2 regions of the Methylobacterium sp. V23 genome follow, and region 1 is predicted to be linked to the other one. Evidence: predicted binding sites of a transcription regulator. Region 1 holds the regulator's gene; the other holds the start of a gene.
What was found. Region 1 encodes HrcA, which represses chaperone genes, less so after heat shock. Its sites were predicted from a motif close to GTTAGCACTCNCNNNNNGNGAGTGCTAAC; they were not measured.
Positions count from the first base shown of each region.

Region 2: a site for HrcA is predicted at 2,127-2,155, ahead of groES (co-chaperone GroES). Genes of this name have one in related genera too.

Region 1 is NZ_PDHT01000003.1:195,575-201,633, reverse strand. It holds gene CRT23_RS05435 (YfdX family protein) at 1-352, opposite strand, end outside; gene CRT23_RS05430 (MFS family transporter) at 441-1,799, opposite strand; gene CRT23_RS05425 (DUF1236 domain-containing protein) at 2,097-3,041, shown strand; gene hrcA (heat-inducible transcriptional repressor HrcA) at 3,103-4,158, opposite strand; gene rph (ribonuclease PH) at 4,451-5,179, shown strand; gene rdgB (RdgB/HAM1 family non-canonical purine NTP pyrophosphatase) at 5,176-5,808, shown strand; gene hemW (radical SAM family heme chaperone HemW) at 5,858-6,059, shown strand, end outside.
Region 2 is NZ_PDHT01000066.1:917-6,975, forward strand. It holds gene CRT23_RS26505 (hypothetical protein) at 92-541, opposite strand; gene CRT23_RS26510 (hypothetical protein) at 1,165-1,359, shown strand; gene CRT23_RS29695 (hypothetical protein) at 1,452-1,583, shown strand; gene CRT23_RS26515 (DUF6481 family protein) at 1,657-2,019, shown strand; gene groES (co-chaperone GroES) at 2,260-2,547, shown strand; gene groL (chaperonin GroEL) at 2,644-4,287, shown strand; gene CRT23_RS26530 (hypothetical protein) at 4,674-5,186, shown strand; gene CRT23_RS26535 (hypothetical protein) at 5,249-5,464, opposite strand; gene CRT23_RS26540 (hypothetical protein) at 5,712-6,047, opposite strand.

The DNA.
Region 1 (6,059 bases):
CGCGGAACGCCTGGGCGCCGTCCTTCGACAGCTTGCCCACATCCTTGTCCGCCGCCTGTTGCGCGGCCGTCACCGGCGGAGCCGTCGCCGGCTTCACTGCATCGTTGGCCAATGCCACACCGCTGAGGAGCGAGGTTGCGGCAAGGAAAGCGGCAACTGTTCTTGTCTTCTTCATCACACTACCTCCGAAGAAAAGCCGCGCCCGGATCACTGATCTTGTTGATCTACCTGCGCTGGCGATCTCTTCTGAAGCGAATGTGGTCCCGAGCGATCGCGATGTCATCTTAAAGATTGGTATGGTTCGGTTCATCAAATATTCGTTGACATAGGCCCCGTCGAAGGGGCGGAGCAAGTCTTCTCCGAGTCGGACCGTGGCGGCACAAAAAAGCACGCGGTGATCGCTCACCGCGTGCCGGTCATGCCTCCGAGGGTCGAGCGGCTCAAGCGGCCGAGAGGCGTGTCTTGCGGGTCAAGGCTTCCTCGACGGTGCCGTCGCCGTCGAGGTACCCGTGACGCTTCGGGTTCGGCATGATCAGCGAGCCGATGAAGGCGATGCCGAGCATGATCGTCACGTACCAGAAGAACGTGCTCTCGGAGCCGACCTGCTTCAGGTACAGCGCCACCGCCTCGGCGGTGCCGCCGAACAGCGAGTTGGCGATCGCGTAGGACAGGCCGACGCCGAGGGCGCGCACCTGGGTCGGGAACAGCTCGGCTTTCACGATGCCGCTGATGCCGGTGTAGAAGCTGATCACGATCAGGCCGACCATGATGAGCGCGAAGGACAGGATCGGGTTCTGCGTGGATCCGATGGCGGTCATCAGCGGCACCACCATCAGGGTGCCGAGGCCGCTATAGAGCAGCATGTTGGCCTTGCGCCCGATCCGGTCCGACAGCCAGCCGAAGAAGGGCTGGATGATCATGTAGACGAACAGGGCCGCGGTGGAGATCTGCGAGGCCGTGACCTTGTCGATATGCGCCGTGTTGAAGAGGTATTTCGGCATGTAGGTGGTGAAGGTGTAGAAACTCAGCGAGCCGCCGGCGGTGTAGGCCAGCACCACGCAGAAGGCGCGCCAATGCTTGAACAGGGCCGCGAAGGTGCCGGAATCCTTCTTGGCCATGTCTTCCTTGGTCGCCGTCTCGTCGAGGGACGAACGCAGGTAGAGCGCCACCACCGCCGCGACCGCGCCGATGACGAACGGGATGCGCCAGCCCCAGGCGGTCAGTTCCTGGGCGGTGAGGAAGCTCTGCAGGATGATCAGCACCAGCGAGGCGAGGAGCTGGCCGCCGATCAGGGTGACGTACTGGAACGAGGCGAAGAAACCGCGACGGCCCTTCACGGCGATCTCGCTCATGTAGGTGGCGCTGGTGCCGTACTCGCCGCCCACCGACAGGCCCTGGATCATCCGGGCCAGCAGCAGCAGGGCCGGCGCGAGCTGCCCGACCGTGGCGTAGGTCGGCAGCACCGCGATCATCAGCGACCCGGCGCACATCATCAGCACCGAGATCAGCATCGAGGTCTTGCGGCCCAGGCGGTCGGCGATGCGGCCGAACAGCCAGCCGCCGATCGGGCGCATGAAGAAGCCCACCGCGAACACCGCGGCGGATTGCAGGAGCTGACTGGTGCTGTCGCCGGCGGGAAAGAAGACCGGCGCGAAGTAGAGCGCGAAGAACGCGTAGCAGTAGAAATCGAACCATTCGACGAGATTGCCCGACGAGGAGGCGACGATCGCCTTGATCCGGCGTCGGCTGTCGGCGGCGTCTTCCGCCTTGGTTGGGATGGCCCCGGCCCCACCTGTCATACGTCTCGTCCCTGTGCTCTGGGCAATGCCGTTCCGCGGCTTGCTTTGCGGCGACGTTACCGCCTCGAACGAGATTTCCCAAGGGCGATCAGCGGGTTGTCCGAAACAGCCAAGATGTTTCTGAAACCACGCTGTGGAAGACGCGAGTCTGAGCTTAGCTGCAACGTTACAATACGATTGGCGCAACCAGCGGGAAGATCAGCGCAAGAAAAACGGGAACGGTTTCTCGAAGATCCTCGTTGCGGACGACATCGACGTCCTGCGGCGTCAGGCAGCAATGAAAGTGGAATCGAACCCATGAACAAGCTCTTTCGGAGCACGGTGACGGCGGCGGCCCTGGTGATCGGCGCAACGAGCGCGTTCGCGCAGGGCGGGCCGGGTGGCGGTGCTGGCGGCGGCGCTGGTGGCGGGGCAGGGGGTGCCGGGGGCGGCGGCGCCGGCATGGGTGCGGGCGGCGGCGCCGGGGCTGGCGGCGGTGGCGGCGCCGGCGGAATGCGCGGCGGCGGCGCTGGTGGCGGTGCGGGCGGTGGCGCCGGCATGCATGGTGGTGAAGCGGGCGGCGGCGCCGGTGGGGCCGGAATGCGCGGCGGTGCCGGGGGCGCGGAGACCGGGGCCGGTCCGGCCGGGGGAGCCCAGCGCGGCGAGGCCGGCGGCCGTGGGGCCGAGGGCGGCGCGGCACGCCAGGACGGGCGTCCGGGTCAGGCCGCCGGGGAGCGCGGTGGTCGCGAGGACGGCGGAGCCGCGGCCCGCGACGGCCGGGGTGACCGAGACGGCAAGGCCGATCGGGACGGCAAGACCGACCGGGACGGCAAGACCGACCGGGACGGCAAGGGCGATCGGGACGGCAAGGCCGATCGTGGCGGTAAGGCCGATCGCGACGAGCGCGGCGGACGGGCCGAGCGCGATGGGCGCGGGGGTCGTGACGGCGGCGTCGAGCGCGAGGGCCGGGGTGGCCGAGGCGATCGTGGCGCCGTCCGGGGTGCCTATGGCCGCCTCGGCGCGCCGCAGCGCACCGAGTTCCGCCAGAGCGTCTTCCGCCGCGGCATCCCGCGCCTGGCCGCCGGCGCCTTCGCGCTCACCGTCGGCACGGCGATCGCCCGTAGCTACACCCTCTACGACCTGCCGCCGGACATCGTCCGGATCGCGCCGGAATACGAGGATTACCGCTACGTGCTGGTGGACGACGACATCGTCATCGTCGATCCCGACACCTACGAGATCGTCGACGTGATCCGCGGCTGATCCGAGCGGTCGGAATCACGGTGGGGGCGGGGCTTCAGGCTCCGCCCCTTCGCGTTTGCGCTCAGCGCTTGCGGTCGAGGAGGCCGGAGACCACCCGTGCGGTGTAGTCGACCATCGGCACGATGCGGGCATAGTTCAGGCGCGTCGGCCCGATGACGCCGACCACGCCGACGATCTTCTGGGAACCGTCGCGGAACGGGGCCGCGATCATCGAGGAGCCCGAGAGCGAGAAGAGCTTGTTCTCGGAGCCGATGAAGATCCGCACGCCCTCGCCACCCTCGGCCCGGGACAGGAGCTCGATCACGTCCTTCTGCGTCTCGAGATCGTTGAACAGCAGGCGGATGCGGTCGAGATCCTCGGCCGCCCGCAGGTCGTCGAGCAGATTGGCCTGACCGCGCACGATGAGCTGTCGGGCATCGGAGGGGCCGACGCTGACGGCGAGGCCGGCATCCACGAGGCGCTCGGTGATGGCGTCGAGTTCGCGCTTCATCGCCTGCCGGCCCGACTCGATCTCGGCGCGGAGCGTCCCGAGGGTCCGGCCCTGGAGTCGGGCGTTCAGGTAGTTCGAGGCCTCCTGCAGGGCGCTCGCCGGCAGGCCCGGCGGCAGGTCGAGGAGGCGATTCTCGACGGAGCCGTCGTCCGAGACCAGCACGACCAGCGCCCGGGTCGGGTCGAGGCGGACGAATTCGATGTGCTTCAGGTGGACGTTGGTCTTGGTGGTCAGGACCACGCCGGCGCCGCGGGAGATTCCCGAGAGCAGCATCGAGGCCTCGGCCAAGGCGGAATCGAAGGTGTGGCCGGAGGCGGCCGCGCGCATCTGCGCCTCGATCCGCTCCTGCTCCTCGCGCCCGACATCGCCGAGCTCCAGCATCGCATCGACGAAGAAGCGCAGGCCCTGCTCCGTGGGCAGACGACCGGCCGAGGCGTGGGGCGCAAAGATCAGCCCGGAATGCTCGAGATCCGCCATGACGTTCCGGATCGAGGCCGGCGACAGGGCCATGGGCAGGATGCGCGCAAGGTTGCGCGAGCCGACCGGTTCGCCGGTCGTGAGATAGCTCTCGACGATCTGCCGAAAGATCTCACGCGAGCGTTCGTTCAACGCGCTGAGCACCTGCATCTGCTGCGATGTCGAAAAGGGGCGGGCGGGCTCTGTCACGGTCCATTCCTGAGGCGGAGAGTGTGACGGTCTCCCGAGTTTTACACAATGCTCCCCACCGTCGCTCCCGGCGGGCAACGCGAGGGACTACGAGAAACAGCTTGGCCGCGGAAGGCGTTCCGCGCGCGCGACCCGCGGCGGATTCCACCCGCTCCGGGGCACCGGCGAGGCCGACAATCCGCCCGGCCTCGCTTGCCGGGCGAGGGCCGGAACCGTAAAGCCGCACTCCCATCACCACCGAAAGGAGAGCGGCATGCGGCCCTCGAAGCGCGCGAACGACGAACTGCGCATGGTCACCCTGGAGCGCGCCGTCTCCCGCCATGCCGAGGGCTCCTGCCTCGTCAGCTTCGGCGACACCAAGGTGCTGTGCACGGCCACCCTGGAAGAGCGCGGTCCCGGGTGGTTGCGCGGCTCCGGCAAGGGCTGGGTCACCGCGGAATACGCCATGCTGCCGCGCGCCACGCACGAGCGCACCCGCCGCGAGGTGAATTCCAGCAAGCCGTCGGGCCGGACCCAGGAGATCCAGCGCCTGATCGGACGCTCCCTGCGCGCCGTGACCAACCTGCCGGCCATGGGCGAGCGCCAGATCACCGTCGATTGCGACGTGATCCAGGCCGACGGCGGCACCCGCACCGCGGCGATCACCGGCGCCTGGGTCGCGCTGCACGACTGCTTCACCTGGATGCGCGGCCGCTCGATCATCTCGGTCGACCCCTTGCGCGAGCACGTGGCGGCGGTCTCCTGCGGCATCTACAAGGGCAAGCCCGTCCTCGACCTCGACTATGCCGAGGATTCCGCGGCCGAGACCGACGCCAACTTCGTCATCACGGGCACCGGGGGGCTCGTCGAGGTCCAGGGGACCGCCGAGGGCAAGCCGTTCTCGGAGGAGGAGCTGTTCGAGCTGATGCGCCTCGCCAAGGGCGGCATCCAATCCCTCGTCGCCCTACAGAAGCAGGCCGTGGTACAGGGCGCCTCCGCATGAACGCGCACCGCATCCTCACCGGTCGCGTCGTCATCGCGACCCACAATGCGGGCAAGCTCGTGGAGATGCGCGAGCTCCTGGCGCCCTTCGGCGTCGATGCCGTCTCGGCCGGGGAACTCGGCCTGCCCGAGCCCGACGAGACCGGGACGATGTTTGCCGAGAACGCGGCGATCAAGGCGCTGGCCGCTGCAACCGCGTCCGGCCTGCCCGCCTTCGCCGACGATTCCGGGCTCTGCGTCAATGCGCTGGACGGGGCGCCGGGGCTGTTCTCGGCCCGCTGGGCCGGGCCGTCCAAGGATTTCACCGGCGCCATGGCGCGCATCGCCGCCGAACTCGACAAGCGCGGGGCGGCCACCCGGCGGGCGCACTTCGTCTCCGCCCTGGTGATCGCCTGGCCGGACGGCCACACCGAAACCTTCGAGGGCCGGGTCTTCGGCGAACTCGTCCCGCCGCGGGGCGCGAGCGGGTTCGGCTACGATCCGATGTTCCAGCCCGACGGCTACGACCGCACCTTCGGCGAGATCTCATCGGAGGAGAAGCACGGGGTCGACTGGCAGACGGGCAACGCCCTGTCGCATCGCGCGCAGGCCTTCGTGCTCCTGGCCCAGACCTGCCTGCGGCGTCCCTGAGACCGGCCGCGGGATTGCCAAATGGCGGTCCCGCGCGCACATCCGCGTCATGACCGAACCGACAGGCCCGGACCACCCGACCCGCGACGCGGGGTTCGGGGTCTACGTGCACTGGCCCTTCTGCGCCTCGAAGTGCCCCTATTGCGACTTCAACAGCCACGTGCGCCACGCGCCCGTGGACGAGGGCCGCTTCCTGCAGGCCTTCCGCACCGAGATCGCCCACGTGGCCGTGCGTACGCCCGGCCGCATCG
Region 2 (6,059 bases), on a different contig from region 1:
CGCCAGTAGCCTCGAGTCCCTAAAACCGGCGGCAAGGGCCTGAGGCGGCTTCGCTCAAGAACCTTTGAAAAAGGGGGTGTTACGATTCGATCTAATGCCCTGCTCGATTTTCCCCCAGCACCATCTTCATGCCGCAAGGAGTCCACTGACCATTATACGGAGCGTTCTGCCGTATCGTATTCCGAAGCCGCAGTGAAAAGCTTTCACTTCCTAAGGCAAAGCTGACGCACATCGGACTGCTGAAGATTGTCAGCGATCGATCCGCATCAACGAGGCCGTCATAGGCGTTGTAGAGGCCTTCGAGGAAGTGAAGGCCATCAAGACTATGGGAGCCCTCGAACACGCTGGCGATGTCATCAGCAACCCCTACGAAGCGCTGAAATCGATCACGAACGTACGCTTGCAGGATCAGAAGCTGCCGTCCGCCGGTCATGTCAGCATGTTTGGTGATCTCCGGCGGTCTTGGGAACGCAGGAACCAAGATCTCAGCGTAGCCGCCGACCTCTACAGCTATGATGCAGACTGACGCCATGGCGATCATTTCGCCCGATCGCTATACGAACCGGGATTTCTTGTAGCATGATACTAGGCTTCGGTCGGAAATAGTTCGGCGGCGGTCAACACCGGCCTCTACAAGGGGAGCTTCTGCTCTCCACCTCAGCGATACCGCTCACCAGAAAAATTTAGTGCTGACCTTCCTCGCGACCTTACGCAAACGTAGCGCGCTGTTCAAATAATCGGATCGAGCGCTCTTTTCCGAAGCAAAAGCAAAAGCTAAGGGAGCTGAGGCGATTAAGAAGCTACTCCACGGCGGCGAAGACCGCCGTTGAAGCTCTGAGTGCTCCTGGATGCGTCGGATGCATACATACAGTATGCCAAGAAAACGATCGCATATCAGACAGGCAATTTGATAAGACTAATGTCTTGGCGGGGTGATTTTTCTATCCCGCAGTCCGTTGTATCATTGGTTCAGCCGGCTCCGCAGGTTGAGGATACGGCTACTATTGCGCCGCCGAGGCGCCGTTAGCCCTTACACCCGACACGAAGAAGTCCCATCTTGAAGGGGGCGGGGCCGCCCCAGAGCCTGACCCGTGCGAGGGGTTGGACCTGTGTCGAGTGGAAGGCACCGCCTTCCCACCGCGTCCAGCGGAAGGACCAACCACCATGTCCCACCAGTTCAAGCTCGGTCAGCGCGTCCGTCAGTCCCGCGCCAGCGAGGCATCGGATCGCAACGCGCGGGGCGACACCTACGAGGTGATCCGCCTGATGCCCGAGGATCGCGACGGAAATCCCTGCTACCGCATCAAGTCGGCGTCCGGCGAGCGCGCCGTGTCCCAAGCCGAACTCGTCCTCGCCTAGTCGGAGCGGAAGGCCCCGGAAGGGTCTGATCCTTCCAGGAAGGCAGACCGACATTCACGAGTGCCGCGCCCGTAGGCGCACAGGAGACCGACATGGCCCAAGAGAGCAAGCGCGGAAACCGCGAGAGCAAGAAGCCGAAAAAGGAAACCACAAAGACGAACGCGTCAGCCCCCTCCACCAAGGACGTCGTTGGCAACGCCGTGAAGGCAGCCAACAAGCGCTAGCCGGTCGTCGTGTTGGAAGCGGCTTTTATTGATTCTGCCCTCAGCGATTTAGCCAATCGCGCAAGGAATATGTGTGAGCCATTTCGAAAAAGACCCTTTATCTGGTCGCCTTCAAACCGCGGAGACGGCACGTCAAGAAACCTTAGCTCGTTTTCGTGCGCGACCTGCAACTGATGACCCGGCAGTTGTCGCTAGACAATCTGCGCGTGAAGCTATCTCGGAAGCCCGTGAGATCCGGGCAGCAGATCGTGAGGCTTTGCGCCTTTCGACAGAGGCTGACCGCGTGCGGGAGGCCGCTGCCGCGCAAGAGCGCGCTGCCGTTGAGATAGCTCGTCAAGCAATCGAAAAAACCGAGCGCCAAGCCGCAGAAAAGGTGGAGCAGAAGCTCGCGCGGGACACCCGCTACGCGGCTCGCAAAGCTAAAGCGAGAAGATAAGCGACTTTTCAAACAAGTTACAGGTCTTGTGTAAAACGCTGAGGCGAGCCGTCTATCTCACCAGGTGTCGCTATCCCTGAGCCGCTCCACATCCCGGGCTGCAGCGCATTAGCACTCTCACTCATTGAGTGCTAAGCACGTCTCGTGCAGGGCGGCTGTGAATCTTTCTGCAGCCGCCTTCCTTGCGATGATTAGACCGTACCGGTCCGACATCATCGGCAGGGAGATTGGAACTCAACCATGAACTTTCGCCCCTTGCACGACCGTGTCGTCGTCCGCCGTATCGAAGGCGAAGAGAAGACCAAGGGCGGCATCATCATCCCGGACACCGCCAAGGAGAAGCCGCAAGAGGGCGAGATCGTCGCCGTCGGCCCCGGCGCCCGTGACGAAGCCGGTCGTGTCAACCTGCTGGACGTCAAGGCGGGTGATCGCGTCCTGTTCGGCAAGTGGTCCGGCACCGAGGTCAAGCTCGACGGTCAGGACCTCCTGATCATGAAGGAATCCGACATCATGGGCGTCGTCGCCTAAGGGCCATACACCCGCGCGCGATCTGCCAACGCTGCCCCTTGAGGCGCCCGATGTGGTGTGCCTCGGGGCCAAGCTAACATTGAAGTGACTTTTCCCATGGCTGCCAAAGACGTTCGTTTTTCTGCCGATGCCCGCGAGAAGATGCTGCGCGGTGTTGAGCTTCTTGCCAGTGCCGTAAAGGTGACGCTGGGTCCCAAGGGCCGGAACGTCGTCATCGAGAAGTCGTTCGGCGCGCCGCGCATCACCAAGGACGGCGTCACCGTCGCCAAGGAGATCGAGCTCTCCGACAAGTTCGAGAACATGGGCGCACAGATGGTGCGCGAGGTGGCCTCGAAGTCGAGCGATATTGCCGGCGACGGCACAACGACGGCGACCGTTCTGGCTGCCTCCATCGTCCGCGAGGGTGTGAAGTACGTGGCCGCCGGCATGAACCCGATGGACCTGAAGCGCGGCATCGACCTCGCTGTTGCGGCGGTCGTGAAGGATATTGGTGAGCGCGCCCGCAAGGTGGCCTCCTCCGCCGAGATCGCCCAGGTCGGCACTATCTCGGCCAATGGCGACAAGGAAATCGGCGAGATGATCGCCCACGCCATGGAGAAGGTCGGCAACGAGGGTGTCATCACCGTCGAGGAGGCGAAGACGGCCGAGACCGAGCTCGATGTGGTCGAAGGCATGCAGTTCGATCGCGGCTACCTCTCCCCGTACTTCATCACGAATGCGGAGAAGATGCTGGCCGATCTCGAGGACCCCTACATCCTCATCCACGAGAAGAAGCTCGGTTCACTCCAGGCGCTGCTCCCGATCCTTGAAGCCGTGGTTCAGACGGGTAAGCCGCTGCTCATCATCGCCGAGGACATCGAGGGTGAGGCGCTTGCCACGCTCGTCGTGAACAAGCTGCGCGGCGGCCTCAAAGTCGCGGCTGTCAAGGCACCAGGCTTCGGCGATCGCCGTAAGGCCATGCTTGAGGATATTGCCCTGCTGACCAAGGGTCAGATGATCGCCGAGGACCTCGGCATCAAACTGGAGAACGTCACCCTTGAGATGCTGGGTCACGCCAAACGGGTGCGTATCGATAAGGAGACCACCACGATCATCGATGGATCGGGCGACAAGGCCGACATCGAAGCACGTGTGGCGCAGATCAAGGCGCAGATCGAGGAGACTACCTCGGACTACGACCGTGAGAAGCTCCAGGAGCGTCAAGCCAAGCTCGCAGGTGGTGTTGCGGTCATCCGCGTCGGGGGCTCGACTGAGGTCGAGGTCAAGGAGAAGAAAGACCGCGTTGACGACGCGCTTCATGCGACGCGCGCTGCGGTTGAAGAAGGCATTGTGCCCGGCGGCGGCGTCGCTCTCCTTCGTGCAAAGGCCGCGGCAGAGGGGTTGAAGAACGACAACCCAGACGTTCAGGCCGGCATCAAAATCGTGCTGAAGGCACTTGAAGCTCCGATCCGCCAGATTTCGCAGAACTCAGGCGTCGAAGGCTCGATCGTGGTCGGAAAGATCCTGGCAAACTCGTCTGCGACGTATGGCTTCAACGCTCAGACGGAGGAGTACGTCGACATGCTTCAAGCTGGCATTGTCGACCCGGCCAAGGTTGTCCGAGCTGCCTTGCAAGGGGCAGCGTCGGTCGCTGGGCTTCTTATCACGACCGAGGCTATGATCTCCGAGGCCCCGCGGAAGGAGGCTCCGCAGATGCCAGGCGGCGGTATGGGTGGCGGTATGGGCGGGATGGACTTCTAAGCGTTCTCCGTTCTTTCTAGGTCCGCTTGATGGGGTTCGCGCGGTGCTGTGGTGCTGATTCATTAGTCGCTCCAGGAGGGGCGAAGCATGGGTCGTCCTTAAAGCCAGACTCTGCGTGAGCGGGTGATTATTGCGGCGGCGACCTCGCGCCGTTAGGCGGTCGCCTGCTTCTCTATCGTGTAGACCGTAAGGCTGCACGCAGGCCAACAGACGGAACCTGCTCCCGGAATACTCTTTCGCATCCGAAAGACGTCCTAGCCTGAGCTGAGACCGACCCGATGGCTCTGGAGCCCGCCAGCGTCGCCCTGAACTGCCTCGTACCGACCGACCGGCTCCAGATCCTTGTCAGCTTCGCCCGCCTCGCCGGTTCAGCCTGAGAGGATCGTATGGCTTCCCCCAAGATCCCGGCCGCTACCTTGGACCGCCTCGCCAAGCTCTTGCCCCGCCTTGCCAGCGAGCATGATGGAGAGGTGGTCGCGACGGCCCATGCAATCGGCCGGACACTCACCGTAGCGGGGTTGGACTGGTACGCTCTCGCGGAGGCCATCGAAGCCTCGCCATTTAGAAGCAGCATGGCGGCTGCGCCGAAACGCTCCTCGCCGCCGTCCGTCTCCAAGGACAGTGATCCTTCCGCGCCCTGCAGCCGGCCGGGGATGCGCCTGTGGGACACACAGCGGGTCGAGCCGTGGAGCCGCGCCGCTGGCTACGCCCTCACCCTCGACTGGACAATTCCGAAGGCGTTCGGAGGTCGCTTCCTGACCAAGGCCGAGCGTGATCGCCTCAAGGCGTTAGAGGGGTTGGTACGTGTCACCAACGCCGACGCAGCCTGGATCGAAGAGGCCGTGACCCTCGCGCATAAAGCCGCTGAAACGTGGCGTGGCAGAGGGAAAGCCGCATGACCCTCGATACGAAAACGGCGAGGCTTTTGCCCCGCCGTCGGTCGTCTCAATCGTTTGAGGACTTAGCGAGCCGTGCCGCCGGAGGTCTGGCCATACTGCTGGACGAGGAAGCTCGGCTGGTTGGCGTTGCCTTCCTGGGCCGAGTCATGGCCACGCACGGTTCGGATCGATCCGGTCGTGATGTCGTCGTAGCTGCGGCCCTCAAGGTCACCAGGCGCTGCCACGGCAGCGATGCCAGCGGGAGCAGTGTAGCTCTGGGCCAGAGCGGGCGAAGCCATCGCGCTAACGCTCAGGACGACAGCAGCAACAGCAGAAGTAATGCGAGTGTTCATGGCACAATTCACTTGGGTTTGCGCGGTCTCCGTCGAATGGCGGCTGGCCGTGACTTGTTCAGTGATCTTGATCTAGGTCCCTCTTAGCCGGAACGCCGTGCCGTTTGGCACTCACGCATCAAGCAGACATCTCGCGTGCACGACCCCGCTTTCATGATCCGTCCCCGCACGACCGGACACCTCGCCGATGTCCTCAGTAGCCGTCGTAGAACCGCTGCGGACGGTCGTACTCGTAGCCACCACGGCGTCGATAGCCCTCTCCGTAGCCGTAGGGCCGTCCCTCGTAGAACCGCCTGGGACCACCGTAGCCATAGTCCCCGTAGCCATAGCCACGGTCATTCGGCCGGCAGCGGCCCCATGGATTGGGATGGAAGCCAGGGCCGCAGCCTCCAGCTACATACTCGACCACACCGTCATTGCGGGTCTGCTCGAAGGAGTTGAACGAGAGGGAAGCTGCCTGGGCCGAACTCGCCAAGCCGAGACCGGAAGCGATCACAGCAGCTATTCCGAGCACCTTCACGCGCATCATGACCTGAACCCT